2 regions of the Agrobacterium sp. genome follow, and region 1 is predicted to be linked to the other one. Evidence: predicted binding sites of a transcription regulator. Region 1 holds the regulator's gene; the other holds the start of a gene.
What was found. The regulator PhoB, encoded in region 1, activates phosphate uptake and scavenging genes when phosphate is short. The targets are predictions, from matches to a motif close to TGTCATNNANCTGTCAT.
Positions count from the first base shown of each region.

Region 1 (5,591 bases):
CGTGAACAGCCAGACGCCCTCGCCTCGCTCGAAGCGCAGGGGGGCTCTTGCAAACGTATCGAACAATGGCGCGGCGGCTTCGGCCATGGCTGTATCACTCCTTGCGCGGATGCGCTGTCAGACGGTTGTCAATAGGCTCTGAGGGTTATCCCTCGCCTGAAAATCAAAAATGCCGCCTCGCGGCGGCAGGGGCACTATTGTCACTTCGCCTGCCGATGTCAACAAAAGTCCGTATTTCCCGGGCTTCTCAAGCCCTAGTAGGTGGCGGCCTGCGAGGCCCAAGGTGTTGCCTTTCAGACTCAACTCGCCAGCAAGTTGGGGAAAACCGGAAAATCGATTCGAGATGATTCCCGTGACTCTTGCCACGGAGTCTGCGTGGCACTAGGTTAATCGCTAATTACTAGACTGCATTGCGGCGGAACTAGTCACCAAAAATCCGGCAGAAACCACGCTCGCGGCACGCCCGCGAGACGGAGAAGGATTCTGCCGACATTATACGCGACGAGCGGAGAAGCGGCATGAACTGGACAGACGAACGAGTCGAGAAACTCAAGAAATTATGGTCCGAGGGCCTTAGCGCCAGCCAGATTGCAGCGCAGCTCGGCGGCGTCAGCCGTAATGCCGTGATCGGCAAGGTCCATCGCCTCAATCTGCCGGGACGCGTCAAGGCTGGCGGCCCGGTCACTTCGGCGCGCTCTGCGCCCAAGCGCACCGCTGCACCTGCCCCACGCGCGACGACCTTTGCAGGCCGCGTCAATGCGGCGCCGGCGCGGATCCTCACCCGTTCCAACGCGGCAACCGCGCTGAATGAGGAGATCGACATCGAGACCGCACAGGTTCTTGATTACGTTCCTTCCAAAAACGTGGTCTCGCCGATTTCCCGTCGCCTGACGCTGACGGAACTGACGGAGCGCACCTGCAAGTGGCCGGTCGGCGATCCGCTGAAGGATGATTTCCATTTCTGCGGTTGTGAAGCGCTGGAATCTTCGCCCTATTGCAAGTTCCATGCGAAACTCGCCTATCAGCCGGTAAGCGAGCGCCGCAAGGCTTGAGTGTTGCGGCACGCATTCGACACTCAAAAACTACGGGCCTTCGGGCCCGTTTTTTTATGACAAAGTTCAGGCGGTTCCGGGGTCAACTCACCAGCGAAGCGCCGAACCCTATCCCCCATCGCTGTCGAACCCGACCCACAATCCCGATTGAGCGGGCGGGATTTCAGCCAATTGTCCGTCATCCCATCAAGAAGGATGAAGCCGTCGTGTTTGGGGACGTCCAAAAACCGAAAGGCCCGACACCATTCCGGTTTCGGGCCTTTCGGTTTTTGGCGGGATGTTGCCCCGAGTGTAACTCGTCGGTCGAGTCTTGCTCAGGCTTCCATCGAATATCCGGCGCCGCGCACGGTACGGATGACATCCTGCATATGCGAAAAATTGAGCGCTTTGCGCAGGCGTCCGACATGCACGTCGACGGTGCGCTCATCCACATAGATATCGTGACCCCACACGCCATCCAGCAATTGCGAGCGGGAGAAAACCCGGCCTGGAGAGGTCATCAGGAATTCCAGCAGGCGGAACTCCGTCGGGCCGAGGCGCACTTCGCGGCTCTTGCGGTGAACGCGATGGGTCTCGCGATCCAGCTCGATATCACCGCATTTCAGCACCGAGGAGAGAACCTCGGGACGGGCCCGGCGCAGCATGGCCTTGACCCGGGCCATGAGTTCTGGCGTCGAAAACGGCTTGACGACATAGTCGTCGGCGCCGGTGGCAAGGCCGCGAACCCGTTCGCTTTCTTCGCCGCGCGCCGTCAGCATGATGATGGGCAGGCGTTCTGTTTCCGGCCGCATTCTGAGCCGACGGCACAGTTCTATACCGGAAACGCCGGGAAGCATCCAATCCAGGATAAGAAGGTCCGGAATACGTTCCTGCAGCCTGATTTCTGCTTCGTCTCCACGGGGTATCGTGTCGACGTCATATCCCTCAGCCTCGAGATTGTAACGAAGGAGGACGCTCAGCGCTTCCTCGTCTTCCACAACTGCAATCTTGGGCACCATATGCTAACTCCGCAAGCCGCTGCTCGTCTGTTACTCGGTCACCGAACCGAGCGTGTTGGAACTGTCGTCCTTCGGACGCTCACCTTCCGGCTGGCTGCCGGTGGTCATGTAATAGATCGTCTCGGCGATATTGGTGGCGTGGTCGCCGATACGCTCGATGTTCTTGGCGCAGAACAGAAGATGCGTGCAGGTGGTGATGTTGCGCGGATCTTCCATCATGTAGGTCAGAAGCTCACGGAAGAGCGACGTATACATGGCGTCGATTTCCTCATCGCGCTCGCGGATGGCATTGGCCTTCTCGGCGGAACGCGTGGAATAGACGTCGAGGACTTCCTTGAGCTGCACCAGCGCAAGCTCCGACAGGTGCTCTATGCCGCGGGCGAGCTTGCGCGGTACACCGGTTCCGGCAACCGCGATCACACGCTTGGCAGTGTTCTTGCCAAGGTCGCCAACGCGTTCAAGGTCGCCGGCAATACGCAGCGTGCCGATGATCTCGCGAAGGTCGGCCGCCATCGGCTGGCGTCTGGCGATGGTGACGATGGCCTTGTCGCCGATCTCGCGCTCGGAATGATCGAGGATCGCGTCATCGGAAATGACCTTCTGAGCGAGCGCGGCGTCGGAATTGACGAGCGCACGCACGGCATCGGCGCACATCTGTTCCGCGAGACCGCCCATTTCGGCGATGCGGCGCGTCAGGAATTTCAGTTCGTCGTCATAGGCCGACAGGATATGCGAATGGGTCGTTGTCTGTGTCATGGTCTAGTCCTCCGGCTTGGCCTGCATGCGCGTACCCGGAAGCGGGCACGGCAGAGGCACCAGTCTTGTTCGGTTTCGATAAAGCGCCGGCCGGGATCAGCCGAAGCGGCCCATGATGTAGTCCTGCGTGCGCTGGTCGTCCGGATTGGTGAACATCTTGTCGGTTTCGTTTTCTTCGACAAGATGACCAAGGTGGAACATGGCAGTGCGCTGGGAAACACGCGCCGCCTGCTGCATGGAGTGCGTGACGATGACGATCGTGTAATTGGTACGCAGCTCGTGGATCAATTCCTCGACCTTTGCGGTCGCGATCGGGTCCAGCGCCGAGCAGGGCTCGTCCATCAGGATCACTTCCGGGCTGACGGCAACCGCGCGCGCGATGCACAGGCGCTGCTGCTGACCGCCGGAAAGGCCGGTGCCGGACTCCAGCAGGCGATCCTTCACTTCGTTCCAGAGACCCGCCTTCTGCAGGCTGTGCTCGACGATCTGGTCCATATCCGCCTTGTTGCGGGCAAGGCCGTGGATACGCGGGCCATAGGCGATGTTCTCGTAGATCGACTTCGGGAAGGGGTTCGGCTTCTGGAACACCATGCCGACGCGGGCGCGCAATTCCACGACGTCGATCGCCTGATCGTAGATATCGTCGGTATCGAGCGTGATCTTGCCGGTGACCCGGCAACCGTCGATCGTGTCGTTCATACGGTTCAGGGTGCGCAGGAAGGTGGATTTACCGCAGCCGGACGGGCCGATAAGCGCGGTCACCGTATTTTCCCGAACGTTGAGGTTCACGTCGTAAAGCGCGCGCTTTTCGCCGTAATAAACCGAAACGTCCTTGCCGATCATCTTGTATGAGACTTCATTCATTTTCTTGTCCAGCGCCTTTTCAACTGCTGCTTCCGACAACATGTTCATTGCTCAATCTCCCTCTACCAGCGCCGCTCGAAGCGGCGACGCAACAGGATTGCGCCAACATTCATGACGATGAGGAACAAAAGCAGGATGATGATAGCGCCGGATGTCCTTTCGACAAAGGCGCGCTCGGCTTCGTTCGCCCACATGTAAATCTGCACCGGCAGGGCCGTGGACGGATCCATAGGCGTTGTCGGGTAATTCGCAACGAATGCCACCATGCCGATCAGGAGCAGCGGCGCCGTTTCGCCCAGCGCGTGGGCGAGACCGATGATGGTGCCGGTCAGAATGCCGGGCATGGCGAGCGGCAGCACATGGTGGAAGATCGTCTGCATCTTGGAAGCGCCGAGGCCGAGGGCTGCGGCGCGGATAGACGGCGGCACGGCTTTCAGGGCAGCGCGGGTCGCGATGATGATCGTCGGCAGGGTCATCAGCGTCAGGACAAGACCGCCGACCAGCGAAGCCGAGCGCGGAAAGCCCATGAAGTTGATGAAGACGGAGAGGCCGAGCAGACCGTAAACGATCGAAGGAACAGCCGCGAGATTGTTGATATTCACCTCGATAAGATCCGTCAGACGGTTCTTCGGGGCGAATTCCTCGAGATAGATCGACGCCGCGACGCCGATCGGCAATGACAGCACCAGCACGATCAGCATCATGTAGAAGGAACCGATCAGCGCCACGCCGACACCCGCCGCTTCCGGACGGCTCGAAGCGCCGTTGACGAAAATGCCGGTGTTGAAATGTTTGCCGAGCTGGCCGCTTTCGGCGAGCTGGTTCATCCAGCCGAGCTGCTGGTTCGAGATACGGCGATTGGCTTCATCGGCGGTCATATCGACCTGGCCCTTGAAGGCGCTGTCGACGTCGCCCGAGGCCAGGAGCGTGACCGTGCGCGTGGTGCCGATGACGGCGGGATCGGCGACGACGATGTCGCGAAGCTGCGTGCGCACGCTGTCGGAGATCAAGAGGTTGACGGCACGAAGACCGGCGCGGTCCGTCGGCGCAACACCAAGGACCTTGGCGACCGCGTCACGGGCAACAACGGGATAATTGGCCGTCATCAGCTTTGCCGGATTGGTGGCGCGCTCATTTTTCGGATCGATGATCTGTTCGGAAAACTCGACCGGAACGGTGATCATCGTCTGCTGGAAGGCGGTGTAACCCTTGGAAACCACCGAGAAAAGCAGCAGGAAGAGAAAGATGAGGCCGAAGGAAATCGCTGCCATGCCGTAAGCACGGAAGCGGCGTTCGGCGGCATAACGGCGCTTGATGCCGATATCACGGCGCGTGGCCCTGTTCGCGGCGTTCGCGCCGGCTGCGGGAGAGACGATGTCGGTCATTCATATTGCTCCCGGTATTTGCGCACGATGTAAAGCGCGTAGATATTCAGGCAAAGCGTGATGGCGAAAAGCGTGATGCCGAGCGCAAAGGCGACCAGCGTCTGCGGCGAGGTGAATTCAAGGTCGCCGGTCAGCTGGCTGACGATCTTGACCGTCACGGTGGTCATGGGCTCGAATGGATTGAGCTGCAGGCGGGCCGCAACGCCGGCCGCGAGAACCACGATCATGGTTTCGCCGATGGCGCGCGATGCCGTCATCAGCACAGCGCCGACGATGCCGGGAAGAGCGGCGGGAACGATGACCCTCTTGATGGTTTCGGACCGCGTGGCGCCGAGACCGAGGGAACCGTCACGCAGCGAGCGTGGCACGGCGGTGATGATATCGTCCGACAGCGACGAGACATAGGGGATCAGCATGATGCCCATGACGAAGCCGGCGGTGATGACGCTCTGCGCCTGGATGAAGTTGGCGTAATTACCCGTCGCGAGACCATTGATCTGCGTGGAAATGTCTCTGAGGAAAGGACCAACCGTCGT
Region 1 is NZ_JCABZP010000014.1:366,042-371,632, reverse strand. It holds gene AC5I5B_RS13530 (aspartate aminotransferase family protein) at 1-87, opposite strand, end outside; gene AC5I5B_RS13525 (GcrA family cell cycle regulator) at 519-1,052, shown strand; gene phoB (phosphate regulon transcriptional regulator PhoB) at 1,367-2,050, opposite strand; gene phoU (phosphate signaling complex protein PhoU) at 2,081-2,806, opposite strand; gene pstB (phosphate ABC transporter ATP-binding protein PstB) at 2,903-3,718, opposite strand; gene pstA (phosphate ABC transporter permease PstA) at 3,733-5,055, opposite strand; gene pstC (phosphate ABC transporter permease subunit PstC) at 5,052-5,591, opposite strand, start outside.

Region 2 (5,591 bases), 250 kb from region 1:
CCAGTTGGCGCCGGCGGCGCGCAGACCTTCATCCGGCTTCATGTCGGCATTTTCCACCACTTCGAAGAAGAGCTTGCCTAGCGCACCGATCGTGTGGACCGAAATCGCGATGATCGCCGCGATCGGACCGATCGACAGGATGGCGGTGAGCAGCCCGGCAACGACGATTTCCGGAAAGGCGCGCAGCACTTCCATCACCCGGCGCACCACCCAGCGCACGAGGCCGGCGCCGACGAGGTTGGTGGAGGCGAAGAAGCAGAGCACGAAGGCGAAGCCTGTACCGATGATGGTCGAGACGAGTGCGATGTTGAGGGTAATGATCAGCTGGTAGATGAAATGCGGTATGTAGAAACTGTCGGTGATGTAAACACGATCCGCAATATAATTATATTTCATCGAGCCGTTGTCATAGGGCGACGGCAGGTCGAACATCGCCCGGACGATTTCCATCGGACTATCGGGCACAAAGGTTTTCATGAAATCGAAAAAATACGGCAGGCGCTCGAAGAACTTGCCTGAATTGGCCGCATTGGCGAAATTCAGCGAGGCGGCGAGGATGACGAGAAAGATCACGAGCGAAATGGCAGTATAAATCCGCCGCGTCGCAAGCTGCTGTTGATAGTGGCGCATGACCGTCTGGGACGATGCGCTCAATCCCTCGGGCGTGAGGATACCATGGTGCAGTGTGGTCGCCATGCCGCTTTCCTTTATTGGCAAAAACGGCGATGCCGCAAGGCACCGCCGCTTTCGGAACGGTGGGTCAGGATCAGCCGCCGATAACGGACTTACGGGCGTCGACGATCGTCTGGTAGAAGGACGGATCAACCTTGATGTAAGCGGTGTTCTTGCCCTGCGTGTAACCCTGGAAGCAGGCGAGGTCCTTCTTGGGCAGTTCCATGAAGAAGTCTTCGACCTTCTTCTTCATGCTGTCGCCGAGCTTGTTGGCGACCATCAGCGGGCCGTTCGGGATCAGCGGCGACTTCCAGACTTCGACGATATCGTCCATGTCGAGGTTGCCCTTCTTCACCATCTGGTGAAGGTTGCCGCCCGAGTAGCCTTCTTCCCACTTGCCAACGCCCGAACCGAAGGTGGTGCCAACGTCGAACTTCTTGTCGAGAACGGCGAGAACGAGGTTCTCATGGCCGCCGCCGAAGCCGGTTTCAGCGAAAAATTCCTTGATCGGCGTGCCGGTTTCCTTCGGGATGGCGACGTTCGGAACGAGGAAGCCAGAAGTGGAATCTGGGTCGGCGAAACCGATCTTCTTGCCCTTGGCGTCTGCAAGCTTCTTGATGCCGCTGTCCTTGCGGGCAACCATGATGGTGTAATAACCGCTGGAACCGTCAGAACCCGTATAGGTCAGGATCGGATCGACGGCCTTGGGGTCTGCGAGCGCGATCTTGGCGTAGGAGGAAGCGCCCATGGAGGCGATGTCGATGGTGCCGCCGAGCAGGCCCTGAATGACGCCGTTATAGTCCGGCGACGGGAAAACCTGAACTTCGGAAACGCCGGTCGCGGCCTTCAGGCCATCGGCAACGCATTTCGTGCTGCGGATCATGTCGGCTTCGTTTTCGGAACCGTCGAGACCGATGCGCAGAACCTTGACGTCCTGAGCCATGGCGGAACCGGCCAGAACGCCAAGGGCGACTGCCGAAAGAAGGACTTTCTTCAACATGGACTTTCTCCTGTTTCCCGGCGAGCCGGAGTTTGTTTTGAAATACCGGCCCTTGACGCGGGCGCAAACGATGCTGAGCGGTTCCTCAGAGCCCGGCGAGAGCCAGCGGTTCGGGACCGGCAGATTGCTGTACCGGACGGGCGGGAAGCTGCGCGCCGGGAATATTGATGCTGGTTGAGGTCATGGTCTCGTCGATGCCGGCTCCGTGTGAATCGGTGCCGTAGATTTCCGCGACCGCCGCAGCCGTCAGGTCAGCCGGCGTGCCATCAAAGACGACGCGGCCCTGCGACATGCCGATGATACGTTCGCAATAATTGCGCGCCGTATCCAGCGTATGCAGGTTGGTGATGACGGTGATGCCTTCGCGCTCATTGATGTCGCGCAGCGCGTCCATGACGATCTTGGCGTTCAGCGGATCGAGCGAAGCAATCGGCTCATCGGCCAGCACCATCTTCGGAGACTGCATCAGCGCACGCGCAATGGCGACACGCTGCTGCTGGCCGCCGGAAAGCGTGCCCGCCGCCTGCATGGCCACATGTTCGATGCCCAGTCGCTCCAGCGCGGCGATCGCCATCAGCCGCTCTTCATGGGTGAAGATGTTGAAAAGGCTGAGCGCCGTCGAACGGTGATTGAGGCGGCCGAGCATGACATTGGTCAGCACGTCAAGGCGCGGCACCAGATTGAACTGCTGGAAGATCATGGCGCAGTCGCGCTGCCAGTTGCGGAGCGCCGCGCCCCTCAACGCCGAAACTTCCGTGTCGTTGAAATGAATGGAACCCGAGGAGGGGTCAACGAGGCGGTTGATCATGCGCAGCAGCGTCGATTTTCCCGCACCCGAGCGTCCGATCACGCCGACCATCTGACCTTGCGGTATCTCGACATCAACGGAATCGACCGCAGTGTGCTTGCCGAAACGGCGCGTGACTTGCTTCAGGTGAAAGCTCATTTCCCCGTCCAATCTTCTTTTGACGGGGTTCGACGTAACAGCGGCGCGTGAAGTGGGGATGTCAGTTTGATGAATAAAATATTACAGATTTCCCCGGGCTTGGCGTCCACCTGTTCGCCGACGAAGCTCTCGAGAGGCATGTCAGGGCGTTGAAATTCGCCGGCATTTTAGAGTGTATCGACAAAAATCCCGGGGTTTCGCCCCGGGATTTGCACTTGCCTTGCCAGAGGTGAGATTTCACCCACCATATTTTGCAACGAAATCCTTGGCATCCAGGTTGCGGAAATCGTCGAGAGCGACGCGCAATGTTCCGTGATCCCAATCCCACCACTTCAGATCATCCATTTGCCGGCCCAGCTCCGTCGGGAAGCGTTCCCGGATCAGCCGTGCGGGTACGCCGCCGACAATGGTATAGGGCGCAACGTCTTTCGAGACGACCGCACCCGCCCCGATCACCGCGCCGTTCCCAACTGTGACGCCGGGCAGGATCGTTGCGCCATGGCCGATCCAGACATCGTGGCCGATCACCACGCGTTTGGCGCGGCGGGCGGCAAAGAAGTCCGTTTCATCCTCGGCGTCGTCCCAATAGCTGTGAGCGCGATAGGTGAAATGATGCAGCGTCGCCCGCTGCATCGGGTGATTGGTAGCGTTGATCCGGACGGAAGCGGCGATATTGACGAATTTGCCGATGGTGGCGCACCATATCGCACCATCCTGCATGACATAGGAGTAATCGCCCATCTCGACTTCCTCGATGCGGCAGCGTTCCGAGATTTCGGTGTAGCGGCCGATCGAGGAATTGGTGACGCGTGCGCTTTCGTGGATGACGGGTTCGAGACCGACTTTCACGCTCATGCTGCGGCCTTCCGGGGGGAGAATTGCGAAACGTCGAGAATTCGGTCGGCCACGGCTTCGCGCACCTCTTCGTCGTGGAAGATGCCGAGCAGCGCCGTGCCCTTTTCTTTTTTCTCCCGGATCATGTCCACCACAACGCGCCGGTTGGTGGCGTCGAGCGAAGCCGTCGGCTCATCGAGAAGCAGGATTGCATGATCGGTGATGAAACCGCGCGCGATGTTGACGCGCTGCTGCTCACCGCCCGAAAAGGTTGCCGGCGGCAGTGACCATAGTTCCCGCGGCAGGTTGAGCTTCGAAAGCAATGCTGCCGCCTGTTCGCGCGCAACCTCAGTGGCAACCTTGCGCGCCAGAAGCGGCTCGGCAACGACGTCGATGGCCGCGACACGCGGCACGGTACGCAGGAACTGGCTGACATAACCGATGGTGCGGTGGCGGATATCGAGAATCTTGCGCGGCGAGGCATTGCCGATATCGACGACCTCACCCTCATGGCGGATGAGAATCTGCCCGCTGTCGATGGCGTAATTGCCATAGAGCATTTTCAGGATCGAGCTTTTGCCGATGCCCGAAGGACCGCCGAGCACGACACATTCGCCGCTGCAGACTGAGAAATTGACGTCGCGGACGACAGGCAGCTCGATGCCGTCGCGAAGATGCATGGTGAAGCTTTTGAAGACTTCCGAAACGATGAGAGGCGTCGTCATGGCGTCAAACCTGCAAAATGGAGGAAACAAGCAGTTGCGTGTAGGGCTCGCGTGGATCGTCCAGCACCCGGTCGGTCAGGCCGTGCTCGATGACATCGCCGCCCTTCATCACCATCATGCGGTGAGACAGCAGCCGTGCGACTGCGAGATCATGGGTGACGACGACAACGGCGAGACCGAGATCATTGACGAGGCCGCGGACCAGATCGAGCAGACGCGCCTGCACGGAGACATCGAGGCCACCGGTCGGCTCATCCATGAAGACGAGGCGCGGCGAGGTGACGAGGTTGCGGGCAATCTGCAGGCGCTGGCGCATCCCACCCGAGAAGGCGCGGGGCTGGTCGTCGATACGGTCGGTGCCGATTTCCACCCGCTCCAGCCATTCGCTGGCCGATTGCCTGATATTGCCGTAATGCCTGTTGCCGACAGCCATCAGCCGCTCGCCGACATTGGCGCCGGCCGAAACCGCCATGCGCAGTCCATCCGCCGGGTTCTGGTGCACGAAACCCCAGTCGGTCCGCATCAGGAAACGCCGTTCGGCCTCGCCCATATGGTAGAGATCACGCACCGAGCCGTCGCGCATGCGATATTCCACGCTGCCGGCCGTTGGCATGAGCCGGGTGGAAATGCAGTTGAGCAGTGTCGTCTTGCCGGAACCGGATTCGCCGACAATGGCCAGAACCTCACCCGGGTAAAGCTCGAAGGAGACGTTGCGGCAACCGGCGCGGTCGCCATAATATTTGGAGACGTCCCTGACTTTCAAAAGCGGTGCGTCGGTCATTCTGCAGCCTCCCTCACATCCGCCAGCAGATGGCCCTTGTGGCCATGGGCGCGGCGGTCCTCGCAATGGTCGGTATCGGAGCAGACGAACATCCGCCCGCCCTTGTCGTCCAGCACTACCTCGTCCAGATAGACATTCTCGCCACCGCACAGCGCACAGGGCTTGTCAAAGCGCTGGATCTCGAACGGATGGTCCTCGAAATCGAGGCTGACGACGTCCGTATAGGGCGGCACGGCATAGATGCGTTTTTCGCGCCCGGCGCCGAACAGCTGCAATGCGTCCGAGAGATGCATTTTCGGATTATCGAATTTCGGGGTCGGGGATGGATCCATAACATAACGCCCGGCAACCTTCACCGGATAGGCGTAGGTGGTGGAGATGCGACCGTTGCGGGCGATGTCCTCGTAAAGCTTGACATGCATCAGGCCATATTCTTCCAGCGCGTGCATGACGCGGGTTTCGGTCTCGCGTGGCTCCAGGAAGCGCAAGGGCTCGGGGATCGGAACCTGATAGACCAGGACCTGGCCCGAATGCAGCTCCTCTTCCGGAATACGGTGCCGCGTCTGGATGATGGTCGCATCCTTCGTGCGGGTGGTGACGGCAACATTCGCCACCTTCTGGAAGAAGGCGCGA
Region 2 is NZ_JCABZP010000014.1:113,543-119,133, forward strand. It holds gene phnE (phosphonate ABC transporter, permease protein PhnE) at 1-696, opposite strand, end outside; gene phnD (phosphonate ABC transporter substrate-binding protein) at 767-1,672, opposite strand; gene phnC (phosphonate ABC transporter ATP-binding protein) at 1,758-2,618, opposite strand; gene AC5I5B_RS12265 (transferase hexapeptide repeat family protein) at 2,856-3,473, opposite strand; gene phnL (phosphonate C-P lyase system protein PhnL) at 3,470-4,177, opposite strand; gene phnK (phosphonate C-P lyase system protein PhnK) at 4,182-4,958, opposite strand; gene AC5I5B_RS12280 (alpha-D-ribose 1-methylphosphonate 5-phosphate C-P-lyase PhnJ) at 4,955-5,591, opposite strand, start outside.
Region 2: a site for PhoB is predicted at 2,677-2,693, ahead of phnC (phosphonate ABC transporter ATP-binding protein). Genes of this name have one in related genera too.